2 regions of the Chryseobacterium sp. WG23 genome follow, and region 1 is predicted to be linked to the other one. Evidence: riboswitches for the same ligand, from Rfam matches in the RefSeq annotation. Region 1 holds a riboswitch; the other holds the start of a gene.
What was found. Region 1 has a riboswitch for thiamine pyrophosphate ahead of thiS (sulfur carrier protein ThiS). Riboswitches for the same ligand answer to the same signal wherever they lie in the genome.
Positions count from the first base shown of each region.

Region 2: linked by a shared signal. The riboswitch ahead of thiM (hydroxyethylthiazole kinase) and the one ahead of thiS (sulfur carrier protein ThiS) in region 1 are both predicted to bind thiamine pyrophosphate.

Region 1 covers NZ_JALCZE010000003.1:284,307-291,515, forward strand. Annotated here, with positions in the region: gene ccoS (cbb3-type cytochrome oxidase assembly protein CcoS) at 1-174, opposite strand, end outside; gene MP477_RS06540 (heavy metal translocating P-type ATPase metal-binding domain-containing protein) at 284-2,662, opposite strand; gene MP477_RS06545 (Crp/Fnr family transcriptional regulator) at 2,752-3,465, shown strand; gene panB (3-methyl-2-oxobutanoate hydroxymethyltransferase) at 3,528-4,343, shown strand; gene MP477_RS06555 (hypothetical protein) at 4,347-4,664, shown strand; gene MP477_RS06560 (RluA family pseudouridine synthase) at 4,676-5,353, shown strand; TPP riboswitch at 5,468-5,565, shown strand; gene thiS (sulfur carrier protein ThiS) at 5,623-5,829, shown strand; gene thiC (phosphomethylpyrimidine synthase ThiC) at 5,854-7,209, shown strand, end outside.
Region 2 covers NZ_JALCZE010000012.1:165,113-172,321, reverse strand. Annotated here, with positions in the region: gene MP477_RS18415 (carbon starvation protein A) at 1-1,504, shown strand, start outside; TPP riboswitch at 1,552-1,645, shown strand; gene thiM (hydroxyethylthiazole kinase) at 1,707-2,504, shown strand; gene thiE (thiamine phosphate synthase) at 2,501-3,136, shown strand; gene thiD (bifunctional hydroxymethylpyrimidine kinase/phosphomethylpyrimidine kinase) at 3,133-3,966, shown strand; gene tenA (thiaminase II) at 3,953-4,603, shown strand; gene MP477_RS18390 (hypothetical protein) at 4,711-6,663, opposite strand; gene MP477_RS18385 (TonB-dependent receptor plug domain-containing protein) at 6,862-7,209, opposite strand, start outside.

The DNA.
Region 1 (7,209 bases):
ATTCTTGTCGCCGGTTTCATCTTTTTCTTCGATTCTTTCATCATCAAAAAGGATTCTGACAGCAGGAGATTCATCATCTTCAAACTGTCCTTTTCGGGCATACACTATAAATACGACCAAGAAAATCGCAGCTAAGGAAACACTGCAAACGATCATTAAATATAGAATATCCATTGGACAACAAAATTAACCTATTTTCGGGGTTCAAATTTAGTGAAAAATAATGACATTCATCACGAAATGCCGATTTCAGCTAATTTAAAATCAGTCTAAATAAGGGCTTTTAAGCACGTTTTTTAAAATATTTACGACCTAAAATCCAGGTTGAAAGTGTAGTGAAGGCAACCACAGTTATGGAGCTCGCCGGCATGATGATTGCGGCAAATAGAGGATGCATATGTCCTGTAACTGCGTAACTTAAACCAACTATATTGTATAGAAAACTGATTATGAATGTCATTTTCACAATGGTGATGGAGCCTTTACAGACGTTCAGGTAGTTGTCAAGACTGACTACTTTCTCACCATTCATAATGACATCAGAAGATGGTGTAAAACTGTTGGTGTCATCAGCAATGGCAATGCCCACATTGCTTTGTTTTAAGGCGCCCGCGTCATTCAGTCCGTCTCCCAGCATGGCTACTTTCATATGCTGATCCTGAAGATTCTTAATGTAGTTCAGTTTATCCTCCGGGCTTTGATTGAAGGCCATTCCTTTGTAATTGGGAATAAGTTCCTGCAGTTGGGTTTCTTCTGAAGAATTATCTCCACTAAGGATAAATATTTTGTAGTGGGTTAGTTTATTAAATAAATCTTTAAGCTTAGGACGGTATTCATTTTTGAAGATGAACTTTCCTAAAAACTGATCATTTTTACTAATGAAAACAGCGGTTTCCAGATTCTTTGGTTCCTGGTTGTTATAACGGGCTGAACCTATTTTGTAAAGATTTCCTCTTATGCTTGCTTCATATCCTTTTCCTGAAATCTCCCTGAAGTTTTCTACAGGGAAATAGTCATCATTGACTTCTATGAATTCATACAGTGATTTTGAGAGAGGGTGGTTGGAGTTCTTTAATAACGTCTTGATATTAAGTAAGTCAAATTCAGCAATTTCAGAGCCGTCATATTTGATATTTGACTTTTTTCTATGGGTAATGGTTCCCGTTTTGTCAAAGACAATCGTATCCAGCTTGGCAATTTTCTCAATTGTTAATGTATCTTTTACATAGAACTTATTTCTACCTAAAATCCTCATAATGTGACCGAAAGTGAACGGCGCGGACAATGCAAGAGCGCAAGGGCAGGCAATGATCAGAATAGCTGAAATAACCTGAAACATCTTCGATAAATCAATAAATGACCAATAAATTCCGGAAATAACCGCAATGCCTAAGATGATGAATGTGAAATATTTACTGATGTTATTGGTAAGGGTGTCAAGCCCTGTTTCGTGCTTTTTAAATGCTTCTTTATTCCAAAGCTGGGTAAGGTAACTCTGGTCTACATCTTTGATAACTTCCAGCTCCAAAGATGATCCTACTTGTTTTCCTCCGGCAAAAATCTTATCTCCCGGCTGTTTGCTGATGCTTTCACTCTCTCCGGTAATAAAGCTGTTGTCAATATTTCCTTCTCCGTTGATCAGGATGGCATCTACCGGAATGATTTCCTGGTTTCTAACCAATATTCTGTCACCTACTTTTACTTCAGAAAGCAGAATGTTTTCCTGTTTTCCTTCAAAATCAACTTTGGTTACGGCAATAGGGTAGAAAGATTTGTAATCTCTGTCGTAGGAAAGGGCACTGTAGGTCCTTTTTTGGAAAAGCTTTCCCATCAGCATAAAGAATAAAAGACCACAGAGGGTATCGAAATATCCGGGGCCATAATTGGTGGCTACCTCATAAATACTTCTTCCGAAAAGAACAAATATTCCCAATACAATAGGAACATCAATATTGACGATTTTATTTTTTAAACCATACCATGCTGATTTATAATAATCCGAAGCGGAATAAAACACAACAGGGCAGGCCAGCAGAAACATTAATACTCTGAAAAGACCTTTATAATGCTCCATCCAGTAATCTTCCCCTCCTACATATTCAGGAAAGGCCAGGAACATTCCGTTCCCAAATGCAAAACCTGCGATGGCAAATTTTACAAGAAGAGATTTGTCGAGATGGTCAACATTTTTTTCGGCTGTTTCAAGGCTGATTACCGGCTTATATCCCAGATTAGTTAAAAAGTTAGCGAGTTCGCTGAGAGGTAAGTCTTTATGGTTAAAAGAGATCTGTAAGGTTTTTCTTGTAAAATTAACCTGTGAATATTTAATGTACTTATTTAAGGTATGCAGACTTTCCAACAGCCAGATACATGAAGAACAGTGGATGACAGGGATTTTGAATGTTACAAGGCTGGTATTGCCTTCAGAAAAGTCGGTGACCTTATCGAAAATTTCAGGGGTGTCCAGATAATCGAACTGAGTAGAGTTTTCATCACCCGGGCGAATTCCAGCACCCTTATTAAGCTCGTAAAAGTTACTTAAATTGTTCGAATTCAGAATTTCGTAAACAGATTTACATCCGTTGCAACAGAAAATCCTTTCATCAAACAAAATTCTCTCTTTTTCTATACCTTGACCACAATGAAAACAGTTCTCGCTCACCACCATAAAATATTGAACTACAAAATTATAACAATTTTTTTTGTTTATCGTGTTAAAAAGTTCTATTTTTGTGATAAATATCATATAAAATGCCGCAGGAACAACAGATAGCAATTGAAGAGAGGTTCGCCAAAGTTTTTAATGATAAATCATTTAAGGAAAGACTTTCTAGCGCAGATTTTGAAAAATATATTAATGGCAAAAAGAAATTAAGTTTTCAGAAACACGACACTATTTTTGAGGATGGAGAAACTCCAAAGGGAGTTTATGTCCTTGAAAAAGGTGCTGCCAAATTATCAAAATCAGGAGCGTTCGGAAAAGATCAGATTTTAAGATTTATCAAAGAAGGGGATATCATCGGCTATCGTTCTTTGCTTTGTGGAGAAAACTTCCAAGCCAAAGCCGAAGCTATGACGGATATTGAGTGTGTTTTTCTACCAGCAGATATCTTTATGTATCTCTTAGAGGTAGATCCACAGCTTTCTTTTGTCATGCTTCAGAAAATTTCATACGAATTGGGAGAATCTTCCAATACCATTACATTCCTTGCACAGAAAACGGTAAGAGAAAGGCTGGCTGAAATATTACTGCTTCTGGAGCAGAAGCTGGGAGTAGATCCGGAAGGCTTTATTAAAATTTCTCTGACAAGGGAAGAAATTGCCAATATTATTGGTACTGCCACAGAAAGTGCCATCCGTCTGATCTCAGAATTCAAACAGGACAGCCTGATTGAAGTAGACGGAAGAAATATCAAGATTTTAAATCACGACAAACTCATGAAACTCGGTCACGTAGTTTTATAAAAATCATACAAAATTTAAGTCGGCTGAAGGCCGACTTTTTAACTTTTAAAAATAGATAAATTATGTCTGTTCACTCTGAAATTAAAAAAGTTACGACTGAAACCTTGCGTAAAATGAAATTCGACAAGGAAAAAATAACAATGCTTACGGCCTATGACTTTACCACGGCAAAGATGGTAGATGCTGGCGGTGTAGATGCTATTTTGATTGGAGATTCTGCAGCAAATGTGATGGCTGGTTTTGAAACTACATTACCCATTACACTGGATCAGATGATTTATCACGCTCAAAGTGTGGTAAGAGGAACTGACAGAGCTTTGGTCATTGCAGATCTGCCTTTCGGAACTTATCAGAGTAACCCTGAAAAAGCATTGGAATCTGCAGTAAGAATGATGAAGGAAGGAGGTGCCCATGCCGTGAAAATTGAAGGAGGAAAAGAGATTTCTAAATCGATAAAGAAAATCGTGAACGCAGGAATTCCTGTAATGGGACATTTGGGATTAACTCCACAATCTATTTATAAGTTTGGAACCTATAAAGTAAGAGCAAAAGATGAAGCAGAAGCAGAGAAACTGATTGCTGATGCACAGCTTTTGGAAGAACTGGGATGTTTTTCTGTAGTTTTAGAGAAAATTCCTGCTGATCTGGCCAAAAGAGTAACGGAAAGTATTTCTATCCCTACTATAGGAATTGGCGCCGGAGCTGACTGTGACGGGCAGGTTTTGGTATATCATGATATGGTGGGAATGAATAAAGGCTTTAGCCCCAAATTCCTAAGAAGATACCTTGATCTTTATACTGAAATAACAGGAGCTGTTGCTCAATACGTAAAAGATGTAAAGACAGTAGAATTTCCAAACGAAAACGAAAGTTATTAATCTATGCAAAATCAACAACAATCTATCCAGGGAATTTTATCTATTGCCGCATTGGTATGCCTCGCTATAGGCTGGTTTAATCTTTTCTCCCCGGAAATCAATCATCTGCTGTCCCGAAAGGTTTTTTATGTCCTGATAGGAGCGAGTTTCTTTATTCAGGCACCCTTGCTTACGAATAAGAACTTTGTCTATGCTATGTATGCTGCAGCAGGGATTTGCGTCATCGGAGCCTTTATACCTGAAGATTCGACCCTTTCAGTACTTAAAACCATTGGTCTTTTGGGAGGAATTATTCTTTCACTGTCCAATAGAAGAAGATAGACTGAAGAATTATGAAGGAGCAGATTGCATATGAAGATAACCATCTTCTGGTGGTTAATAAAAAAGTCGGTCAACTGGTACAAGGAGACAAAACCGGCGATGAATCATTATTAGAATCTATAAAGAATTTTATAAAAATAAGAGATGCTAAGCCGGGGAATGTTTTTCTCGGCTTGGTTCATCGTATAGACCGTCCTACTTCAGGATTGGTAATCTATGCTAAAACGTCCAAAGCACTTTCCCGCCTTACTCAAATGGTGAAAAACCGTGAGGTCAAAAAGACGTATTGGGCTGTGGTAGGAAAAGAAATGATTCCACAGAGTCAGAGGTTGGTTCATTACCTAAAGAAGAACGAAAAAAACAATAAAGCTATTGTTTTTCCAAAGGCAACAGAAGGAGCGAAAGAAGCTATTTTAACCTATCATGTTATTAAAACACTTGATAATTATATACTTCTTGAAATTGATCTGGAAACAGGCAGGCACCACCAGATCCGTGCTCAATTATCTAAAACTGGAATTCCCATCAAAGGAGACCTTAAATACGGGGCTCCCCGTTCCAATCCTGACGGAGGAATTAATCTTCATGCAAGGAAACTGGAGTTCATTCACCCGGTAACCAAAGAAAAGATTGAAATTACAGCACCCGTTCCGCAAAATGATGCAATCTGGAGAGCTTGTGAGGAGTAAAAAACAAAGCTAAAGTTTATTAGAAAATAAAACAGGGCCATCTCAATTTTGAGGTGGTTTTTTTGTGTAAGGAAAATTCAATTTTGCCCATTCTGAAAAAATACCTACCTTCGTCCCAGACTTTAGGGGTGTCTGTTGACCAACAGACTGAGACTTTACCCTTTGAACCTGATCTGGATTATACCAGCGTAGGGAAAAGCAGATGACTTTTGCTGTACATTCTATTGTACAATAATGGCCATTCCTAAAGTATATTAAAATTATTAGGAATGGAACTTATAATCAACCACACCCGAAAAACATTTGATATACTTCCCGACAATCTGGAAGCATTACTGGCTATGGAACTACCCGGAAAGAAAAAAGGGATTGCTGTAGCTGTAAACAACCGTATTATTCCACTGTCCGCCTGGGCAGAGACATTTCTTAAGGATAAAGATTCAGTTTTAATTATTACTGCCACTCAGGGTGGTTAATTTTCATATTTAATACCAATATTTATGGCTCATTCAATTACGTGTTCGCCATTTCCGAACTCAAAGAAAATCTATGTTGAAGGAACAATACATCCTATCAGTGTAGCAATGCGTGAAATAGCACTTAGTCCTACCAGGCTTACCAAAGGAGGCTTTGAAGACAATGCTCCTGTAACGGTTTATGATACCTCCGGTCCCTATACGGATGTCAATGCAGAAATTGATATTCAAAGAGGGCTTCCGAGAATAAGGGAACAATGGATTTTAGACAGAGAAGATGTAAATATCCTGAATGGAATCTCATCCGAATATGGAAAAGCCCGTTTAGCAGACTCACGGCTTGATGAGCTGCGTTTTTCTTATGATCATAAACCTAAAGTTGCCCGGGAAGGTAAAGAAATTACCCAGTTGTACTACGCAAAACAGGGAATCATCACCGCTGAAATGGAATATGTAGCCATTCGGGAGAACCAGCGTATTGAGCAGCTGGAAACGGTTTCAAAAGAGATGGCTTTCCAGCATTCTGGAAACAGTTTTGGCGCGAATACTCCGAAAACTAAAATCACTCCGGAGTTTGTAAGAGATGAAATTGCTGCGGGAAGAGCTATTATTCCCAATAATATCAATCATCCGGAAAGTGAACCGATGATTATTGGAAGGAACTTTTTAGTAAAAATTAATGCCAATATCGGAAACAGCGCTGTTTCTTCAAGTATCGATGAAGAGGTGGAAAAAGCAGTATGGGCCTGCCGATGGGGAGCTGATACCATTATGGACCTCTCCACAGGAAAGAACATTCATGAAACGAGAGAATGGATTATCAGAAACAGCCCGGTGCCTATCGGTACGGTTCCTATTTATCAGGCATTGGAAAAAGTAAAAGGAGTTCCTGAAGATCTTACATGGGAAGTTTTTAAAGATACTCTGATTGAGCAGGCAGAGCAGGGAGTTTCTTACTTTACCATTCATGCCGGAGTTTTGTTGCGATATATTCATCTGACAGTCAATAGAGTAACGGGAATTGTGTCCAGGGGAGGTTCTATCATGGCTAAATGGTGTCTTTTTCATCATAAAGAAAACTTTTTATATACTCATTTTGAAGAGATCTGTGAGATTATGAAGAAGTATGATGTGGCTTTTTCTCTTGGGGATGGCCTTCGTCCCGGATCTATTGCTGATGCTAACGATGCTGCACAATTTGCCGAACTGGAAACTTTAGGAGAACTTACAAAAATTGCATGGAAACATAATGTACAGGTAATGATTGAAGGTCCCGGTCACGTTCCAATGCATATGATTAAAGAGAATATGGATAAACAGCTGGAAGAATGCCACGAAGCTCCATTTTATACATTAGGCCCTTTGACAACGGATATTGCA
Region 2 (7,209 bases), on a different contig from region 1:
TTCTGTAAGACATAAAGGACAAAGTCTTGCTACCATAGCATCCAAAGAAATCGGTAAAGCAACCGGTACCGTAGCGGGATTTGCCATCTTATTTATATTGATCCTGACCCTGGCAGGTTTATCTCTGGCATGCATCAATGCCATGCATGAAGCTTCCTGGTCTCTGTTTACAGTGGTCATCACCATGCCTATTGCGGTTATTATGGGGCTTATCATGCGTTATAAAAAGAACAGCGTTCTTTTTGCCAGTATTTTAGGCGGTATTCTTTTAATTGCCGGAATTATTGGTGGACACAGCCTGATGCAGAATCCCACTATGAATAATTTATTTTCGTGGGATATCAAAACCATCTCCATAGCTATTCCTTTATATGGTTTTTTAGCTTCTGTATTGCCTGTCTGGTTATTATTGGTTCCCCGCGATTATCTTTCTACGTATTTAAAAATAGGAACAATCATTATGCTGGCTATAGGAGTCATTGTCATTCATCCTACAGTACAGATGCCGGCACTTACCGCCTTTGTAAATGGAGGAGGCCCTGTCATTGGCGGTCCCGTACTTCCATTTATTTTTATTGTGATTGCCTGTGGTGCTATTTCGGGGTTTCATGCCGTAATTGCTACGGGAACAACTCCCAAGATGCTTAATAAAGAAAGGGAAATTCTCTTTGTAGGCTATGGTGCCATGCTTGTAGAAGGCTTTGTGGCCTTAATGGCTCTCATTGCTGCATGTACATTAATGCCGGGAGATTATTTTGCCATCAACACCCCAAAAGAATCATATGATGCTTTTCTTGCAGCACATCCTGCCTTACATGGAATAGATATTGATTATTATTCTCAAAAGATTGGTATTGATCTTCATGGCAGAACCGGCGGGGCCGTATCACTTGCCGTAGGAATGGCTCACATATTCAATAAGATCCCTTATATGGACCAATTAACCGCATACTGGTATAATTTTGCCATTATGTTTGAAGCCGTATTTATCCTGACAGCCATTGATGCCGGAACAAGAGTAGGGCGTTTCTTTTTACAGGAAATGCTGGGTTCTGTGATTCCAAAATTCAATGATAAAAACTGGGTTCCCGGAATTATCATCAGCAGTCTTCTTTTCACTTTTGCATGGGGATATCTGGTATACACAGGAAATGTAAGCAGTATCTGGCCACTATTCGGAATCAGCAATCAATTACTTGCCGCCTGCGGATTGATTGTCTGCACCACTATGCTGATCAGGATGAACAGAGGAAAATATGCTTTATGCTCGGCTATTCCCGGTGTTTTTATGGCCGGAATTACTTTCTGGGCCGGCTATATTCAGGTTGCTACCATTTATATTCCAAAAGAACAGTATTTATTGGCTGCTTTAGCGGTAACAGCTATGGTACTGATGCTTATTGTTTTTATCGGAGCTTTTATAAAATGGTATGAGCTCTTAAAAATCAATACAACGAAAACGGATTTTTATGGAGAACAGGTAAAGGAACTTGTGGAAAGATAAAATTACGGGGAAGGTTTTTTGCCCGGTGTGATAATTTTTATACATTTGTTTTGCTTTAGGGGTATTCTGAAAAAGAATTGAGAGAGTCCCTTTGAACCTGATACGGCTTACACCGACGTAGGGAAAAGCAAAATTACTTGATCTACTCATGTGGTTTTTGTTTTGGATTTTTCCTAAAGCTATTTTTATTTTAATGATAACAATGGAAAAAATACTTTGGCAGCAAGTTCAGCTTGTAAAACAAAAATCTCCCCTGGTTCACAACATCACCAATTATGTAGTCATGAACAATACAGCCAATGCCCTTTTGGCTGTTGGAGCCTCTCCCATTATGGCACATGCCCGATCTGAAATCAAAGAAATGATTGGTATTGCCCATTCGGTGGTGATCAATATAGGCACTTTAGATGAATACTGGTCAGAGTCTATGCTTCTGGCCGCTGAAACAGCGCATTCAGCAGATAAACCCTGGGTTTTGGACCCTGTAGGTGCGGGAGCAAACTCTTTCCGTGATCAGGTTTTACAACAACTCTTACAATTTCAGCCTACTGTTATCAGAGGAAATGCTTCAGAGATTATTGCACTGGCCCAAGCTAATACCACTGTTACTAAAGGGGCAGACAGTACTGCACAAAGTAATGAAGCGGTTCATGCTGCCCAAATACTGATGCAGCGCTGCCATTCAATAGTCTGTGTTTCCGGTGAGACGGATATTATTATAGGTCCGCAACAAAGTTTTTTTATTAAAAACGGGCATCCACTTATGACTAAAGTAACAGGTCTTGGGTGTTCTGCTACAGCATTAACAGGTGCGTTTATAGGCAGTGTGGAAGATAAAACACTTGGTGTTGCTGCAGCAATGGCAGTAATAGGCATTGCCGGAGAACTGGCTGCTCAGCAAAGTAAAGGTCCCGGAAGTCTCCAGGTCAATCTGATTGATAAACTGTACAATATGACAGAAGAAGAATTCATCCAAAACCTAAAGATAGAACAAAAATGAGCCTGCATCCTTTTCCCTATCAGCTGTATCTGGTGATTTCTGAAGCCGATTGCATTGGAAAAAACTTTCTGGAAGTTGCCGAACAAGCCATTCTGGGCGGAGTGGACATTATCCAGCTCAGAGAAAAAAACGACAGTACCGCCCTGTTTCTTCAAAAAGCCGGAAAGCTTATCGAAATTACAGAAAAGTATGGTATTCCCCTTATTATTAATGATCATTTAGAAGTTGCTGAAAAAGTAAATTCAGCAGGTATTCATGTTGGGAACAATGATACTGCCCCCACCTTTTTAAGACAACAGCCTTCTATCCAAAATAAAATCATTGGATATTCTATTGAACACCTGGCTCAGCTTGAAAATAAACAGACGTTGGTTTCTGATTATCTTGGTATAAGCCCTGTATTTAAAACAAATACCAAAACAGATACCGTTACAGAATGGGGTCTTGAAGGTGTTGCAAAAATCCGGCAGCTTACAGAAAAACCTCTGGTCGCCATAGGCAGTATACATCTTGGAAATGCAAAGGAAGTTCTCAACGCGGGAGCAGACTGCCTTGCAGTAGTTTCCGCAATATGTGGTGCTGCAGATCCTCAAAAGGCAGCATATGAATTAAAAAATGAAATTTTAAAATGAAAAAATACAAATACCCATCCGTATTGACCATTGCAGGTTTTGACGGAAGTGGTGGCGCAGGTATTCAGGCAGATATCAAAACAGCTTCTGCTTTAGGATGCTTTTCCACCTCAGTATTAACGGCCCTGCCTGTACAAAACACGCAGGGAGTAAGGACCATATATCCTGTTCCTGTGGAAGCAGTAGCCGATCAGATCAAAGCGATTCTGGATGATATTTTTCCCGATGCCATTAAAATAGGGATGGTTCATACTCCACAATTGGTTGAGACTATTGTTTCTACATTATCACAGTATAAAAGAATCCCCATTGTATTTGACCCGGTGATGGTTGCTACCAGCGGCCACAGGCTTATTGAGGAGAAAACCATCACAGCGATCACAGAAGAACTATTTCCTATTGCTGACCTCGTTACCCCCAATATGGATGAAGCAGCAATTTTAGCCGGCATGAAAGTCGAAACGCTGGAAGATTTATACGCTGCAGGTGAAAAAATAAAACAATTAGGCTGTAAGAGCATACTTCTCAAAGGTGGCCATCAGGAAACCTCATCCATTACTTCCTTACTTTATGATGAACATTGGCAATACCACAGTTTTGAAACGCTGAAGCTCAATACCAATAATACCCATGGTTCCGGCTGTACGCTTTCTTCTGCCATAGCTGCTTATCTGGCTCAGGGAAAAAGCTTATATGATTCTGTTTCTTTAGGCCAGAAGTATGTTTATGAGGCTATAAAAAATGGCATAGATGTACAGACAGGACATGGAAACGGTCCTCTTAATCACTTTTTTAATCCTCAAAAACTCATCAAAAATGAAATGGTCTGAACAAACCTGGCAGACAATAGCAGAATATTACCAGTCTATTCTTAGCATGCCCTTTATCAAAGAATTGTCAGAAGGTTCCTTACCTCAGGAAAAGTTCCGTTTTTATATGGCTCAGGATTCATTATACCTTGAACATTTCGGCAGGACCCTTTCCCTGATTGCTGCAAAAATCCCGGATCTCCAGGATGTTCTTGCTTATATGCGGTTTGCTGAAAATGCTATTGTAGTGGAAAATGCACTGCACGAATCTTATTTTAAAGATTTCGGACTTACAGATAAAGGTGTCTTACAGCCTGCCTGCCATCATTACATCCATTTTCTGAGAAGCACTGCAGCTTTAGAATCTGTAGAAATTGCCATTGCCGCTGTACTTCCTTGTTTCTGGATTTATAGAGAGGTTGGAAATTATATTTATCAAAACCATACTACCGTCAATAATCCTTATGAACAATGGATTGCCACCTATTCCGGAGAAGAATTTTCTGCTGCCGTAGACCAGGCTATTTCCATTTGTGATATAATAGCAGAAAAAACCACTGAGGAAACACGAAAAAAAATGACAGAAGCTTTTATAACCGCCTCCAGAATGGAATATCATTTCTGGGAAGCAGCTTATGAATTAAAAACATGGAAATAATTCCGTAAACAAACCGGAATTTCAAAACATAACAAAGAGCCTGTTTAGCTATGTAAACAGGCTCCTGAAAAGAAGAGAGTGCATCTTTTGATCAAGCACTTAGCTCTTTAGATAAGTCCCCAATTATTAAGACCCCGAAACACTTCAAATTGCTGAGTATCTGTATTATATTTTACATCTCCCAAAAATCCATGATATTTTCTTGTAGCAGTCGTATGGCTGCCGTTGATTGTAACCAGTTCCTGGTTGGAAACATTACCGACTACATTATTTAAAATATTATCATTGCCAAAATCAAATCCTTTAATATTGGGTATTGCTGCACGGAAAGCGACCTGAAGCGAATCTGTTGAGTTAAATATATTGGTTGATATCCTTACATTATTACAATATGGAGTAGCCGTAGACGGATCATCCACAAACGGATCAGTATCAATAGAATGATACTTAAATTTCAACACATTATTCTGAATGATCACATTCTCATTTTGTGAAACCAGACATATATTTCTGTACTGAACACTTTCCAGCGTATTACCTTCGATAAGAACATTTCTGGTATCCTTACCTCCACACATAATATTTTCGTGGTATATTTTATCAATCTTGGAATAATTGTTTATTATTTTCACATCATCTGACCAGCCTATATTTGCTAAAACATATTGTCCGTCTTTTTCCACAGGAGACGTTTTTTGAAGAGTTACATTCTTTACTCTTTTTTCTCCGGTAAGTCTTAAAGCCAGTAAGCATTTCACCTTGTTATTAAAGCAATAAACATCCTCAATCAGCCCATATCCAGCCTCCAGGTTAATAGCACGACCATTAGCTTCAGAACATATCAATACATTATTTGTAATGCTTATACCTTTTAAGCCATCCAGAACTCCTAAACAGGATATAGCATTGTCACAAGCCGGGGCATATACATAGTTTTTATCTACAAAGATATTTCGCATTAGCTGTCCAGGATCTTCCCATTTATCCATTTCCAGGTCAATAGCAGCAACAAAATTCTTTGCTTTTTCCATATGATTGCGTTCAATATTAATATCTACACCGGAAATTACTGCTACATTAGCTCTGAGGGGATTAAGCAATACATTATCGTAAACCTGGATATTTTTACAATAAAGTTGCAGTGGCTGTACACCGTCTATTGTATGCCAATATATCTGAATGCAATCTCCAAGAGCATTTTCAATTGTATTATTGAATATCTTTACATTATTGGATGATACAACCACAATAGGAGCCTGTTGCTGGCTCCCCTCATGTACACCATTCCATGCGCCATCAAGATGAAAACCGCTGATCTCCATATAATCGCTACATATTTTATTGGCAACATAAAATATACTGTATCTGAAATATTCATCAGGATTTGGAGCAAAAGCATTGATCTCATCAGTTACTTTTAACTTGGGAAAGCCATGACCTGTAGCAGAGTTAAATAACCTTACCTTACTTTTAACCAGATAATAAGTTTCTGAATTTGGAGCTGGGTTTGGATTAAGATTACGTATATATAATGGCAACTTTAGATTGGCAGCCTCCTGAAATTTTGGAGCATTATCTGTCACATTATCCTGCTTTGCTCCAAAATAGGACACATCAACTTCTGTAGTAAATTGATGAAATAATCTAATAGTTCCTGACGTCACTAAACTTCCTTTGTTATCAGGAGCAGTGCTCGCAGATAAATAATAATTAATAGGAGCAGGTGTATCTCCTTTAATATAGTATCCACTAAGCCTAATTCCTTTATAAAATTTCATTTTTAATAAAAGGATTTCAGTATCTGTCAGATTACACATCTCATCCATGGTATCTTTTTCCAGATATTCATTTCCATGAGAATAAATTCTTACATAATAATCATTTCCCTTTTTCCTGTAGATTACATTATCTGCTTTAGAGTCATCCATCAGGGTGTTATCATACCAATGTGTAATTTTTTTAAAATTCACATTTTCATAGGTGCTGCTGTCTACCAACTGAATAAGATCATCATTTGGGAAACTACTAACTGGAGCAAAAAAATCTTCTGTAAAAATCATAAATATTATTTGTTTAAGGTTTACAGAACTAAGGTAATAGCTGGTTACGACAGAACTTGACGCATTTCAATTAATTTCAACAGGTTAGTAGATTTCAAGAAAGGATTTTGAGTTGAATCAATGGTTAAAATCTCCACAATCTATAATAAAAAAGACTGCTCATTTTCAGAACAGTCTTCCTTCAAAATTTTATAACCATTAAAAATTAAAATTAAGTCTTGTAAAAACATATCTCCCGTTCTGCCCAAACTGAGAAGTAGAACGTGAATAAATAAACTGGTCATTATTAGTAGACGCAGGAAGGTTTTTAGTAGGATAAATATCAAACAAATTGTTTACGCCGAGGGTCAGTCCAATGTTTTTGGTAAACTGATATGCCAGAGAAAGGTCCGTAATAATTTTGTCTCCAATCTGCTGATGCTCATTAAAATCAATAATTCCGTCTCCGTTGGCATCAATAATATCTGCTCCCGTTACTTTTCCGAAATACGTATTTCTAAGATAGAAGCTCGCATTCTTCCATGAAAGGGTATGAGAAAGACTGGC